Regions from separate parts of the Teredinibacter turnerae T7901 genome, predicted to be linked through region 1. Evidence: predicted binding sites of a transcription regulator. Region 1 holds the regulator's gene; each other region holds the start of a gene.
The links. The regulator sigma-54, encoded in region 1, starts transcription at its own class of promoters, with help from an activator protein. The targets are predictions, from matches to a motif close to TGGCACANNNNTTGCNNT.
Positions count from the first base shown of each region.

Region 2: TERTU_RS07025 (nitrogen fixation protein NifZ) is a predicted target of sigma-54. The motif match lies at 1,278-1,295, and genes of this name have one in related genera.
Region 3: TERTU_RS17935 (cytochrome ubiquinol oxidase subunit I) is a predicted target of sigma-54. The motif match lies at 1,554-1,571, and genes of this name have one in related genera.
Region 4: TERTU_RS13425 (pilin) is a predicted target of sigma-54. The motif match lies at 1,579-1,596, and genes of this name have one in related genera.

Region 1 is NC_012997.1:4,215,830-4,218,955, forward strand. Features, by position in the region: gene lptB (LPS export ABC transporter ATP-binding protein) at 1-386, shown strand, start outside; gene TERTU_RS16930 (RNA polymerase factor sigma-54) at 590-2,125, shown strand; gene TERTU_RS16935 (PTS sugar transporter subunit IIA) at 2,275-2,727, shown strand; gene rapZ (RNase adapter RapZ) at 2,807-3,126, shown strand, end outside.
Region 2 is NC_012997.1:1,630,492-1,633,617, forward strand. Features, by position in the region: gene TERTU_RS07020 (hypothetical protein) at 1-303, shown strand, start outside; gene TERTU_RS07025 (nitrogen fixation protein NifZ) at 837-1,106, opposite strand; gene TERTU_RS07030 (HesB/IscA family protein) at 1,338-1,661, shown strand; gene nifU (Fe-S cluster assembly protein NifU) at 1,717-2,670, shown strand; gene nifS (cysteine desulfurase NifS) at 2,672-3,126, shown strand, end outside.
Region 3 is NC_012997.1:4,459,750-4,462,875, forward strand. Features, by position in the region: gene TERTU_RS17935 (cytochrome ubiquinol oxidase subunit I) at 1-1,481, opposite strand, end outside; gene TERTU_RS17940 (CHASE domain-containing protein) at 1,749-3,126, opposite strand, start outside.
Region 4 is NC_012997.1:3,385,921-3,389,046, forward strand. Features, by position in the region: gene nadC (carboxylating nicotinate-nucleotide diphosphorylase) at 1-109, shown strand, start outside; gene TERTU_RS13420 (hypothetical protein) at 161-901, opposite strand; gene TERTU_RS13425 (pilin) at 1,037-1,537, opposite strand; gene pilB (type IV-A pilus assembly ATPase PilB) at 1,936-3,126, shown strand, end outside.

The sequences.
Region 1 (3,126 bases):
GCCGTGAGGCGATGGAAAAACTGCTGGAAGAGTTTCACATTGGCCACATTCGCAACAGCCTTGGAATGGCGCTGTCAGGCGGCGAGCGGCGGCGTGTTGAAATCGCCCGAGCACTGGCCACAGAGCCCGATTTTGTGCTCTTGGACGAACCCTTCGCCGGAGTCGACCCGATTTCAGTGAGCGATATTAAGCAGATCGTACAACACCTTAAAAATCGCGGTATTGGCGTGTTGATTACCGATCACAATGTTCGCGAAACATTGGATATCTGTGAGAAAGCCTATATCGTCTCGGAAGGCCACATCATCGCAGAAGGAAGCGCCAATGATGTACTCAACAACAAAAAAGTGCGCGAAGTATATCTCGGTCAGCACTTCCACCTCTAATCGCTTTCTGCAGATAATCAGCAAAATCTCTTGACAAACGACTGACTTTTGTATTTGTCACGGCATAATACTTGCTTCTGATTTTATGCGATTTTATTGCACCTGGACTGCGGCCGGAATACACTAGCCTCATACAAGCCGGCGCCCCACAGGAGTTGCCACTAACTGATAGTGCACTTTAACCAGACGCAGTAAATCGAACTATGAAGCAATCCCTCCAGTTAAAACTGGGCCAGCAGCTCACCATGACCCCGCAGCTGCAACAGGCCATCAGGCTTCTTCAGCTCTCCACGCTCGATCTTCAGGCAGAAATACAAGAAGCTCTGGATTCAAACCCTATGCTCGAAGTTGAGGAAGACCTCAGCGGCGACGACTCTCACAGCGGTATCAATGAACAGGCTCCAGCCAGCAACGAGCTTAATGGCAAGGACAGCGCCGACGGCAAAAGCGATGCTGCAGATGCGAATGGCGCCGACCAGGAGTCCAATTCCGACGCATCCTCCGACGGTGATTGGAACGAAGACAACATTCCCACTGACCTTGCGGTCGACACCAGCTGGGACGATATCTACGACCCCACCCCGAGCGGCACCGGACTCGCAAAACCCGACTCCGACGATTACGATTTTGAATCCCGACGTGGCACATCAGAAACGCTGCAGGATCACTTGCAGTGGCAGCTGAACCTTACCCCCATGTCAGTCCGCGACAAGGATATCGCCGAAGCCATCATTGACGCGGTAAAACCCAACGGTCTGCTCGGCCAGACTCTGGATGAAATTTTTCATGGCCTGGAACCTCACCATGAAGAACTCGAAATGGACGAAGTGGTGGCTGTACTCCACCGGGTGCAACAGTTTGACCCACCCGGCGTTCTCAGCCAGGACGTACGTGAATGCCTGCTCATTCAGCTGAGCCAGCTTGATATCAGCAACGAAGATGTGCGCAACGCAAAAACGCTCGTCAGCGAGTTTCTCGATCTGCTCGGCGGCCGCGACTTCAAACAGCTGATGCGCAAGCTAAAACTGAAAGAAAGCGAACTACAGGCGGCGGTACAGGTTATCCAGGGATTGAACCCGCGACCCGGTGAACAGATTGGCAGCGACGACACAGAGTATGTGGTGCCGGATGTGTTTGTGAACAAGGTAAATAACCGCTGGATGGTGCAACTCAACCCGGATATCGCACCGCGTTTACGCATTAACAGCGACTATGCGTCACTGGTTAAGCGCGCCGACTCCAGCGCTGACAACACTTTTCTACGCGACAACTTACAGGAAGCGCGCTGGTTTTTGAAAAGCCTGCAAAGCCGCAACGAAACCCTGTTGAAAGTCGCCAGCTGTATCGTGGAAAAACAACAGGGGTTTCTCGATTTCGGCCCGGAAGCCATGAAACCGATGGTATTGCACGACGTGGCAGAAATTGTCGAAATGCACGAATCGACGATCTCGCGAGTAACCACGCAAAAGTACATGCACACCCCACAGGGGATTTTCGAGCTCAAATACTTTTTCTCCAGCCATGTGGCCACAGATTCCGGCGGCGAGTGCTCATCTACCGCAATTCGCGCTATCATTAAAAAATTAGTTGCTGCGGAAAATGCACGCAAACCGCTCAGCGACTCAAAAATTACAGGGCTATTGGCAGAACAGGGAATCAAGGTCGCACGCCGCACCATCGCTAAGTATCGCGAGTCTCTGAACATACCTCCCTCGAACGAACGCAAGCGTTTGGTATAGCAAAATCTGGGAATGCCGGTCTAAAGTCTGATGCCGCAAATAAAATTTGCGGCTAAAGTGGGCTTGGATCTGAAACTAATACTGGTAGAATGCGCGCCGTTTGACTCCCTGCAACATCCAACATCTGCTGTTTTACCGGGCGCAACGCTATGCAAATTTCTACCATTCTAAACGCCAAGCGAACCCGAGCGAAGATTGCTGGCGGCAGTAAAAAACGCTTGATCGAAACACTCGCTGGCATTTTTAGCGAATCCGACACTGGCCTCGACCAAACTGAATTGTTCCAACATATTTTCGCCCGTGAGCGGCTTGGCTCCACAGGCATTGGCGGCGGTATAGCCATACCCCACTGCCGCTTCAATACCGAAGGCGCGACCTTGTGCGCGTGCGTAACTCTGGAAGAAGCCATTGACTTCGACGCTGTAGACAGCAAGCCAGTCGATCTCATATTTGCCATGCTGGTACCGGAAAACGCCGAAGACGAGCACCTGCAAACCCTTGCCGCACTCGCAGAAACCCTGCAAAGGGATGATTTTGTGAAGCGCCTTCGCAACTGTAAAACCGATGAAGAATTGTTTAACGTGGCGTCTGGTGTAAACTGACGGCTCTACCGGGAAGTAACTAGTCCCTCGCGCGCTCTGCGCTCCTCCATCACATGCGACTCGTACACAGGCAGGTAACATGCGCTTGCTGATTATTAGCGGAAGATCAGGCTCGGGAAAAACCACAGCACTGCACCTGCTGGAGGATGAAGGCTACACCTGCATCGACAACCTTCCTGTCGACCTTCTGCCCGCGCTAATCGAGCAGCTAAGCACCTCTGATCGTCCATCGCCACGGGTTGCTATCGGTATCGATGCGCGCAACATCAACAACGATCTGAGCCGTTTAATGGCGATGATTGAAGTGGGGCCATTGCCGCGAGAAAGTTACCAGGTTATCTATCTCGACAGCTCGCGCGAAGTGCTCCTCAAACGGTACAGCGAGACCCGCCGCAAACA
Region 2 (3,126 bases), 2.6 Mb from region 1:
GCGCTACGTGGTGCTCTAGACGCTGTAGGCTTGCAAGACAAGCTTCCTGCAGAGCCAGCGGCTTTTACTCGCACGGAGCTAAAAAAAGATCCGTTCGATAGTTCCGAGTCGCTATCAGGTGAATGGCTTGTTAACGGTCAGTTGATTGGCAGTGTTATCGTGCACGAGAACGGTCAGGCATACGCAGAATATGATGTGGTTCAGCCGCATCCCAGTAAACCGCAATGGTTTATAGAAGCAACTACGGCTTGGGGTAAGTCCGGAGCGCTGGCAAGCGAGTTGCGTTTGTTACCTGCTCTCTGAATACTTCTCTCGACCCGAATTGGAATTTTCGGGTCATTCCTGTCTTCTTCAAATTGTCTTTTAACTAGCTTTGCGATTTAGTTAAGTGGTTCTGTTAGGACAAAAAAACCGCTGGCTGTTCGGTGACGGTATTGCCTCGAGCTTGTCGTTGTTTCGGATGACCAAGCTACTGGGCTGACACACTATTTCTTTTTTACTGTTCCTCACAAAATCACCATGGCAGTGTTCGTGTGCGCTGGTGGAAAAAACCAGTTGTAAGTTACAAAACCCGTTTACGGTGTATTTGAGATTTTGAGTGCTATATGACACTTGTGGCGGTTTTTAGCTGCAAAGACGCAATTCGTGCCAGCTCTAGGGTGAAAACCTGCTTGATAGAACTGAGGTACGTAAAGTTGGCGACACGACTTCGCATTTCAGGTGTGCAGCTACTAACGGGTATGTTGCCCGCGACCTACTCGACCGTTCGGAAAGCCACAACAATATGTCTTAAAGTGCACATAGTGTTGTGGCTTTATGCGCTCGCCGTCAGCTTTTTAGTTCATGTTATCCATCGGGATGTACAGTTCATCTGGCCAGCAGGCGACAGCTGGGCCTAATTCTCCCGCTGCGACGCCTGTTTCAAAACGCACCAGTACAAGAACCTTATCTGGATTTTCCTCAAGGTGGCCGGTATTGATAATGACGCCACGACGATCTTTTTCGGCTATCAAGGCGTCATCGGGTAATCCGGGTAAGCTACCGTCGTTCACTATATCGTCAGCAGCGTAAATGATATCTCCTGGGGCGAGTGTGTCTATCAGCATTTTAGACTCCTATGGCTTGTCGCAAAGGCGACAAAGGTTGTGACTGGTGTTTTTCGCAACATCCTCGTTTCAGCGGGCGGTTACGTAACTGTTTGATATTCCGCAATAAAATTCTAAGTTTCTCTGTGGCACATGGCTTGCACTTATCCCTACGAGAACCCTGAAACACTGATTGCAAGGTTTTTGCCAAGGGGTGCCATGCAACAGTTCAGTATGAATGAGGAAACGAAGATGATTTCATTAACCGGAAAAGCAGTTGAAGCGGTAGATCGATTTATTACAAGCGCAAACAAGCCAGTTGCAGGTTTGCGTATTCAGGTAGAGGGCGGTGGTTGTTCAGGCTTTAAATACACTATGCGTCTCGAGGAAAACTCTGCTGCTAACGATCAGCTTGTTGATTGCGGTGGCGTAACACTGTTACTCGATGAGGCCAGTGCTTCAATGCTTGACGGCGTCACAGTCGACTTTGTTGAGAATCTGGAAGGCAGTGGTTTTAAATTCGAAAACCCCAATGCTACAGGAACCTGTGGCTGCGGTAATTCATTTACCTGTTAATCCTTTTTAACAGATGGTGCAATATTAAGCAGTCTGGCGACTGGAGGTGCAGATTATGTGGGACTATTCAGAAAAAGTTAAAGAACATTTTTTCGATCCAAAAAATGCCGGTGCAGTGGCGGATGCTAATGCGACTGGCGATGTGGGTTCGTTGAGTTGCGGGGATGCATTGCGGTTAACGCTCAAGGTTGATCCGGCTACCGATATTATTCAAGATGCGGGTTTTCAGACCTTTGGTTGCGGTTCTGCGATTGCGTCATCGTCAGCACTCACTGAGATGATCAAGGGCTTACATGTTGATGAAGCACTAAAAATCAGCAACCAGGACATTGCAGACTACCTGGATGGACTGCCACCCGAAAAAATGCACTGTTCGGTCATGGGGCGTGAGGCTTTGCAAGCAGCGGTTGCCGATTATCGCGGCATTGAGCTGGAAGATGATCACGAAGAAGGTGCTTTAGTCTGTAAGTGTTTTGCCATTGATGAGGTAATGGTTCGCGATACCGTTCGCGCAAACAACCTGTCTTCTGTAGAAGAAGTCACCAACTATACAAAAGCGGGTGGTGGTTGTTCTTCTTGTCATGAAGCTATCGAAAATATTCTTTCAGAGGAAATGACCGCGCGAGGCGAAACTTTTATACCTGCGCCCGTAGTTTCCAAGAAGAAAGTAGTGAAAATCAAGAAAGAAGAGCCGAAACCTGAGCCCGTTGTTGCTGAGGAGAAAAAAGCTGTTTCAGCACGCAAGCTGACTTCTGTACAGCGTATTAAAGTTATTGAAAAAGCGCTCGACGAAATTCGCCCGACACTTCAGCGCGACCATGGCGATGTCGAATTACTTGATGTCGACGGTAAAAATATTTATATCAAGCTTATTGGTGCCTGCTCAGGCTGCCAGCTGGCTACGGCCACCGTTGGCGGTATCCAACAAAAGCTGATGGAAGCGCTTGGTGAATTCGTTAAGGTCACCCCTGTTACAGAAGAGCAATTGACCACTCTTGTAGGAGCGTAAAATGAACGATATCTACATGGACAACAACGCAACCACAATGGTCGATCCGGTTGTTGTGGAAGAAATGCTACCGTTTTTTACTGAACAGTTTGGTAATCCGTCATCGTTGCATAGCTTTGGTAACAAGGTAGGATTCGCAGTAAAAAAAGCGCGTAAAACAGTACAAACGCTGTTAGGCGCTGAGCACGATTCGGAAATTATTTTCACTTCCTGTGGTACTGAGTCGGATTCGACGGCTATCCTGTCGGCGCTGCGCGCACAGCCGGAACGCAAAGAAATAATTACCACAGAAGTTGAGCACCCAGCGATACTGAATCTGTGTGAAAATCTTGAAACTCAAGGTTACACCGTTCATTACCTGAAGGTAGATGGTAAGGGACGCCTCGATCTGAACGCTTACCAAAAGTTGCTGACAGAGAACGTCGCAATTGTCAGTGTCATGTGGGCCAATAACGA
Region 3 (3,126 bases), 240 kb from region 1:
ATGAGATAAAAACCAGCAATAAACATTGCAGTGTAAAACACCGTAATCATCGCGAGAGATATCACTACATCGCTGACTGCAAGATTCGATACCGCCGTGTGCACGGGCAGGATTTCGGCGATAGCCCAGGGTTGGCGGCCATATTCCGCCACAAACCAGCCAGCTTCACTGGCAACCCACGGCAGAGGCAAACTGAAGAACGCGAGTTTGAGTAACCAGCGCGGTTTGTCGATTGCATGACGCGCGCTAAACCAAAAAGCCAACCCAAACACCAGGAGCATAATAAAACCGGCTGCCACCATAATACGAAACGCAAAAAACATGGGCGCTACCGGCGGCACACTGTACTCCACGGCTTTGTCTACGGCCTCGGAACTGGGCTGGGTAATATCGTCCGCAAAAGGTTCCAGCAACAGGCCGTAACCAAGGTCACTACTTTTCTGCGCAAACACGATTTCCTCTTGCGCAGTCAGGCCCTGGGTTTTCATTTTTTGTAACAACCGATTGGCGTCGGCACCACTGAGTATGCGTTCGCGGTGTTCTTCTTTTAAATCCTTTAAGCCCTGTACAGGTTCATCCAAGGAACGAGTGGCAATCAGCCCCATCACGTAGGGAATTTTAATCGCGTAATCGGTGTGCTGGGTTTCTTCATTGGGAATACCAAACAAGGTAAATGCAGCAGGAGGTTCGTGTGTGTTCCATTCAGCCTCCACTGCCGCAAGCTTGGTTTTCTGTACGTCGCCCAGTTCGTATCCGCTTTCATCGCCCAACACAATAACCGAAACCGCAGAGGCGAATCCGAAACTTGCCGCAATCGCAAATGAACGTCGTGCGAAAGCCACATGCTGCTTTCGCAAGAGATAATACGAAGAAATTGCCAAAACGAACATTGCACCAGTGACATAACCCGCGGACACCGTATGAACAAATTTAACCTGAGCCACAGGGTTGAAAATCAGGTCCGCAAAACTCGCCATCTCCATGCGCATGGTTTCGGGGTTAAACACGGAACCTTCTGGATTTTGCATCCACCCGTTGGCAATGAGAATCCACAGTGCGGAAAAATTACTACCCAACGCAACGCACCAGGTTACCGCCAGATGCTTCACCTTACTTAAGCGATCCCAGCCGAAGAAAAACAAGCCGATAAACGTCGACTCTAAAAAAAATGCCATAAGCCCTTCAATAGCCAAGGGGGCACCGAATATATCGCCGACGTAATGGGAGTAATACGACCAGTTCATGCCAAACTGGAATTCCATAGTGATGCCGGTGGCAACACCTATCGCGAAGTTTATACCGAAGAGCTTGCCCCAGAATTTTGTCATTTCACGATAAATAGGCTTGCCGGTCATCACATAGACCGATTCCATAATCGCTAATATAAAGGTCATGCCCAGCGTGAGCGGGACAAAAATAAAGTGATACATCGCGGTAATGGCAAATTGCCAACGCGATAGTTCAACCAGCGTTTCGTTCATGCACTAGGCTCCAGGAAAGAGAATCAGGCTTCGCGGATGCGAGACTCTTTATTAGAATATACTTATATTCATGTGGCAACTAGCGCGCCAATGGGATATAGGGGGTGCAACCGTCAAATTAGCGGCTTGGGTGACATAGATCAAAAAGATGAGACAAGGACAGAAGGGATAATCTCGATCGCGACTTATGCGCGCCAAACCCTTGTGACAAACCCTAGTACCAATCCCTAGTACTATCTATCCCTCGTACTGCACCAAAAAAAGCGGTTAGAGCGGTAGCCAGCAGGTGAAGCAGGAGCCTTCACCATATTCACTGAAAACGGATAGTCGGCCGCCATGCAGATTGACCAGTTCCTCCGCCAGAGCCAGGCCCAAACCCGTTCCCACTTCGCTGGAATGTGAGGGCTCGTCCAGCTGTTCGTAGCGACGGAAGACCCGATCAATATCCTCTGGCTTAATACCCACACCAGTATCAACAACGTCAATCGCAACGCCTTCGTGCCCCTCGCGGGATTCGCGCCTGGAGCTTATGGAGATACCGCCGGTAGACGTGTATTTAATTCCATTGGATACCAGGTTCAAAAGGACCTGCGCCAACCGCTTTTGATCAGCGAAAACATTGGCAACCTCAACCATTTTCAATTCAAGCGTAAGACCTTTACTTTCAGCCAAAGGTGTCAGTGAGGTCACCGTCTCATCGAGCAGAGTTTTCAGGCTGACCCATTCACGATCTATTGACATCTTGCCCGCTTCTACCTTGGACAGATCGAGAATATCGTTTATCAGATTTAACAGATGCCGACCATTGCGTTCAATCACCTCAAGTGAACGATACGATTTCGGATCTTTGCTTTGATTAAGATTTTTAAGCAATCGAACACTAAAGCCGATAATAGAATTGAGTGGCGTTCTTAGCTCATGTGACATACTCGCTAAAAACAAAGACTTTGCAGAGTTGGCATGCCGCGCGTCGTCCAGCGCCTGCGTTAACTCTTGCGTCTTTTTTCTCACCTCTTTTTCGACGATCAAATTCCTGTTCATGATGAACACCATAAACAGACCTATCAATATAACGACTACTGAACCGCTAATAAGCTCAAGCCACAATACCAGTGTTTCGTAGCTATAAATAAACTGGTTAGTAGGAGAAAAATCCAACTGCCAGGCTCGCTCTCCGAGACGAAAAGTTTCACGATTGGTGAAGCGCGCACTCGGTTCGCTGCGCTGGTAAAACGTGATTTTATCGCGCCCGCTCACGTCACTAAGGGCAAACACAATTTGCTCGGTCACGACGTCGTGCAGTGCGGCCCCGACCAACGCGTCAGCATAGTAAAAAGTTGCGATAATCCCGGTAAATTTATTATTTTTGTCCTGCACTGGTACAGCTATGAAGAAGGTATAACCTTTACGGTCATCTAAACCTTGCGCAAGCGGGCTACTCATAGAAAAATCGCCTGCACGCCAGGCGAAATCAATTGTATCTTTGCTTTTTTTATCACGGTACAAATCGTAGCCGAGCGCACTTGCATGATATTCGAGTGGAAAGATGTAGGTTACCGGAAAATAAAAATCCCTTTCTTTTGAAGGCATCTGATCATCCGGCGAAAGTTGGTCGCGAATCAGAAAATCTTCACCTAACATCTTA
Region 4 (3,126 bases), 830 kb from region 1:
TCTGGAAAAAGTAAAGCAGCTCGGCGGTTTAAACGTGGATTATATTTCTACCGGGGATTTGACGAAGAATTGTGTGGCTGTGGATTTGTCGATGAGGATTGCAGGGTAATATATTATTCAAGTGATTACGCCAAACGCCAAACGCCAAACGCCAAACAATCTATGAATAAGGGTCGAGAGGCAAATAATAGCTCTCCATATTTCCTAAAGGATAAATTCTAATGCCAGCACCAAATCTGTGTTTGACGGGCAGCCAATAAAATCCCCCTACTGGCAACTGCTTTTTAAAATGGTCATACGATACGTTCTGAGCAATGATCGAGTACAATCGTTCACTTGAAAGAAAGGCTTTATTCACCTCTCCCTCAGAACAAAATCGGTAATATTTTGGAAATACTTGAATGTCTCTGCCCTCCAATGCAGAAAAGAGAAGGTCGCTCTTTTCTTTTGAATCTTGGGGGCTCTCAGAACACACCTCTTTGGGGCCAATCCAAGATACTTTTTCAAACTCAGGAGAACTCGCTTCATCGAGATCTTTTTTGTCCAACTCCAGCGAAGTAACCACTTCAAAAGCATCTTTTACGAAAACCACATACACTGGTCGTGACTGTGCAACAACATAAAGCCCATATCCGAGAGCCGCAAACTGAACGCAAACAATTACCCCATAGTCCCTAAAAAGCCCTGCCAATGATTTGGAAGGATTATAAATCACTAATGACATGCACGGGCCCAAGATCACTTCAACGAGCAGCACCAGCCAATACATCTCTGTCCCCCTGAGCATGTTAGACAACTGCCCTGGAAACCAAACATAAAAAACTAAACCACCACAAATTCCCGCCAGAATCAGACTCGCGATCGCGTGAACGGCAGCGGCCTTAATTTTCGCTTTAGCCAAATAGAAATTCATACATCAGTATATTTAAAAGTAAAATTTTTAAACGGTACAAGCGCCGTAGCAAAAAAAACCCCGCTGACTACGCGGGGTTTTTCATCACTGGCATCAAGAACATGCCAATAATCGACTAATCTATTATTTACACTCAGAAGGTGCGAAGCGAGCAGGCAAAGTACCGGCAGCACCACCAGCAAAAGCAGACACATCAGCACCAGCGGCAGCACAACGCCATGCAACAGAATCGTTAGGTGGAGTGAACGCAGCAGTACCTACTGGAAGAGCCGTGCCGATTGGTGAGTTTGGAGTAAAAATCAACGTTCCGTTGCCTGCAGATGCTGTAGTAGTAACTGTAATCGCCCCTGTAGCAGCTGCGATAGCAACGCTAGTAACGTTAGCAGTTGCGGTAGGCGAAGTGTAACCATTGGCATATCCCGTAGCCAAGCCCTGTACGTTACCGCCGGCCAGTACATCTGCAACATTCAATTTCGCGGCCGCAGCAGCAAGCATACCCTCAGACACACGACCACGTACGGTGTAGTCTTGATAAGCAGGCAGAGCTACCGCAGCGAGAATACCGATAATCGCAACAACGATCATCAGTTCGATCAATGTAAAACCTTGTTGTACTCGATTCATAATTAAACTCCTCCGAAGGATTATTGAGATACAGCCGAACAAATACAATTTTGGTGCCAACACCACAATTGTGAATCACTAAACAATTTGGCGGATAAAACTAGCCTTCTGGCATAGCTACCACGCTAACCAATAGTCACGCCACCCGAGCATATGCCCTAAATTGTCACTTACTGTCCTGTTTAAGCTAGACGGGGGTACCCGCATATTTGCGAAATCGCGTAGAACCACAACGCCCATGACGAATGCCAATTACCTCACTAAAAAACTTAAAATTAACAGTAGGTTACTGGCCGAATTTAAAAAAGATGGTAAAGTTTATAGTCTGACGTTGGTATAACTTTTATCTAAATCTGTCGCAAAATCGCACTATTGATCCTGCACCGGGCATTACAACTATGAATAGTTCAGCAAATCTCAGCGGATTGGCACGCCGACTCGTCCGAGACAGCCTCATCTCAGAAGAAGATGCGCAGAAAGCCATTACCGGCGCAGCTAAAGACAAAATCCCGCTAGCGCTATACTTGGTCAAAAACAGTTCTCTTGATAGTCGGCAAATTGCGGAGTCCGCCGCGGACGAATTCGGTACACCACTCATTGATCTTCAGTGTATAAACGATACCTCTTCTGTCAAAGGTGTAGTAGACGCCAAACTTATTCATAAACACCACGCATTACCCTTGTACAAGCGTGGCAATCGCTTGTTCCTTGCTCTTTCAGACCCCACCAACCTTCATGCCCTTGACGAAATCAAATTTAACACAGGCCTGAACACCGAAGCGCTCTTGGCGGAAGCAGACAAGCTCCATGCTGCAATCGAAGCCTTTCTTCATTCTGAGGAAGAAGGAATCGGGGATGCGCTGGGAGGCCTGGACGAGGAAGCACTAGACTCGCTTGATATCGAAGCAGTGGACGAGGACGGAGGCGGTAGCCAGGAGGACGCATCCGAGGCTGACGAGGCTCCGATAGTGCGCTTTGTAAACAAAGTTCTGCTTGACGCCATCAAACTCGGCGCATCAGATATTCATTTTGAGCCCTATGAAAAAGCCTACCGCGTGCGCTTTCGCGCAGACGGTATTCTGAAGGAGGTTGCCCGCCCTCCGGTCAACCTGGCCACTCGCCTGGCTGCACGCCTAAAAGTGATGTCACAAATGGATATTTCCGAGCGCAGGGTCCCTCAGGACGGCCGGATAAAGATGAAAATATCCAAAACCCGCGCGATTGATTTCCGGGTAAACAGCTTGCCGACGCTGTTTGGTGAAAAGATCGTTCTACGAATTTTGGATCCTTCAAGCGCGAAGCTCGGTATTGACGCCCTGGGTTACGAGGAAGAGCAGAAAAAAATGTACCTCGATGCGTTGGCGCAACCACAGGGCATGATTCTGGTAACAGGCCCTACTGGCTCGGGCAAAACCGTATCGCTCTATACCGGTCTGAATATTCTAAATACCACCGAGCGCAACATATCCACCGCGGAAGATCCTGTAGAAATCAACCTGGAAGGCATCAACCAGGTCAATATGAACACTAAAGTCGGGCTTACGTTTGCAGAAGCACTGCGCTCATTCCTTCGGCAGGACCCTGATATC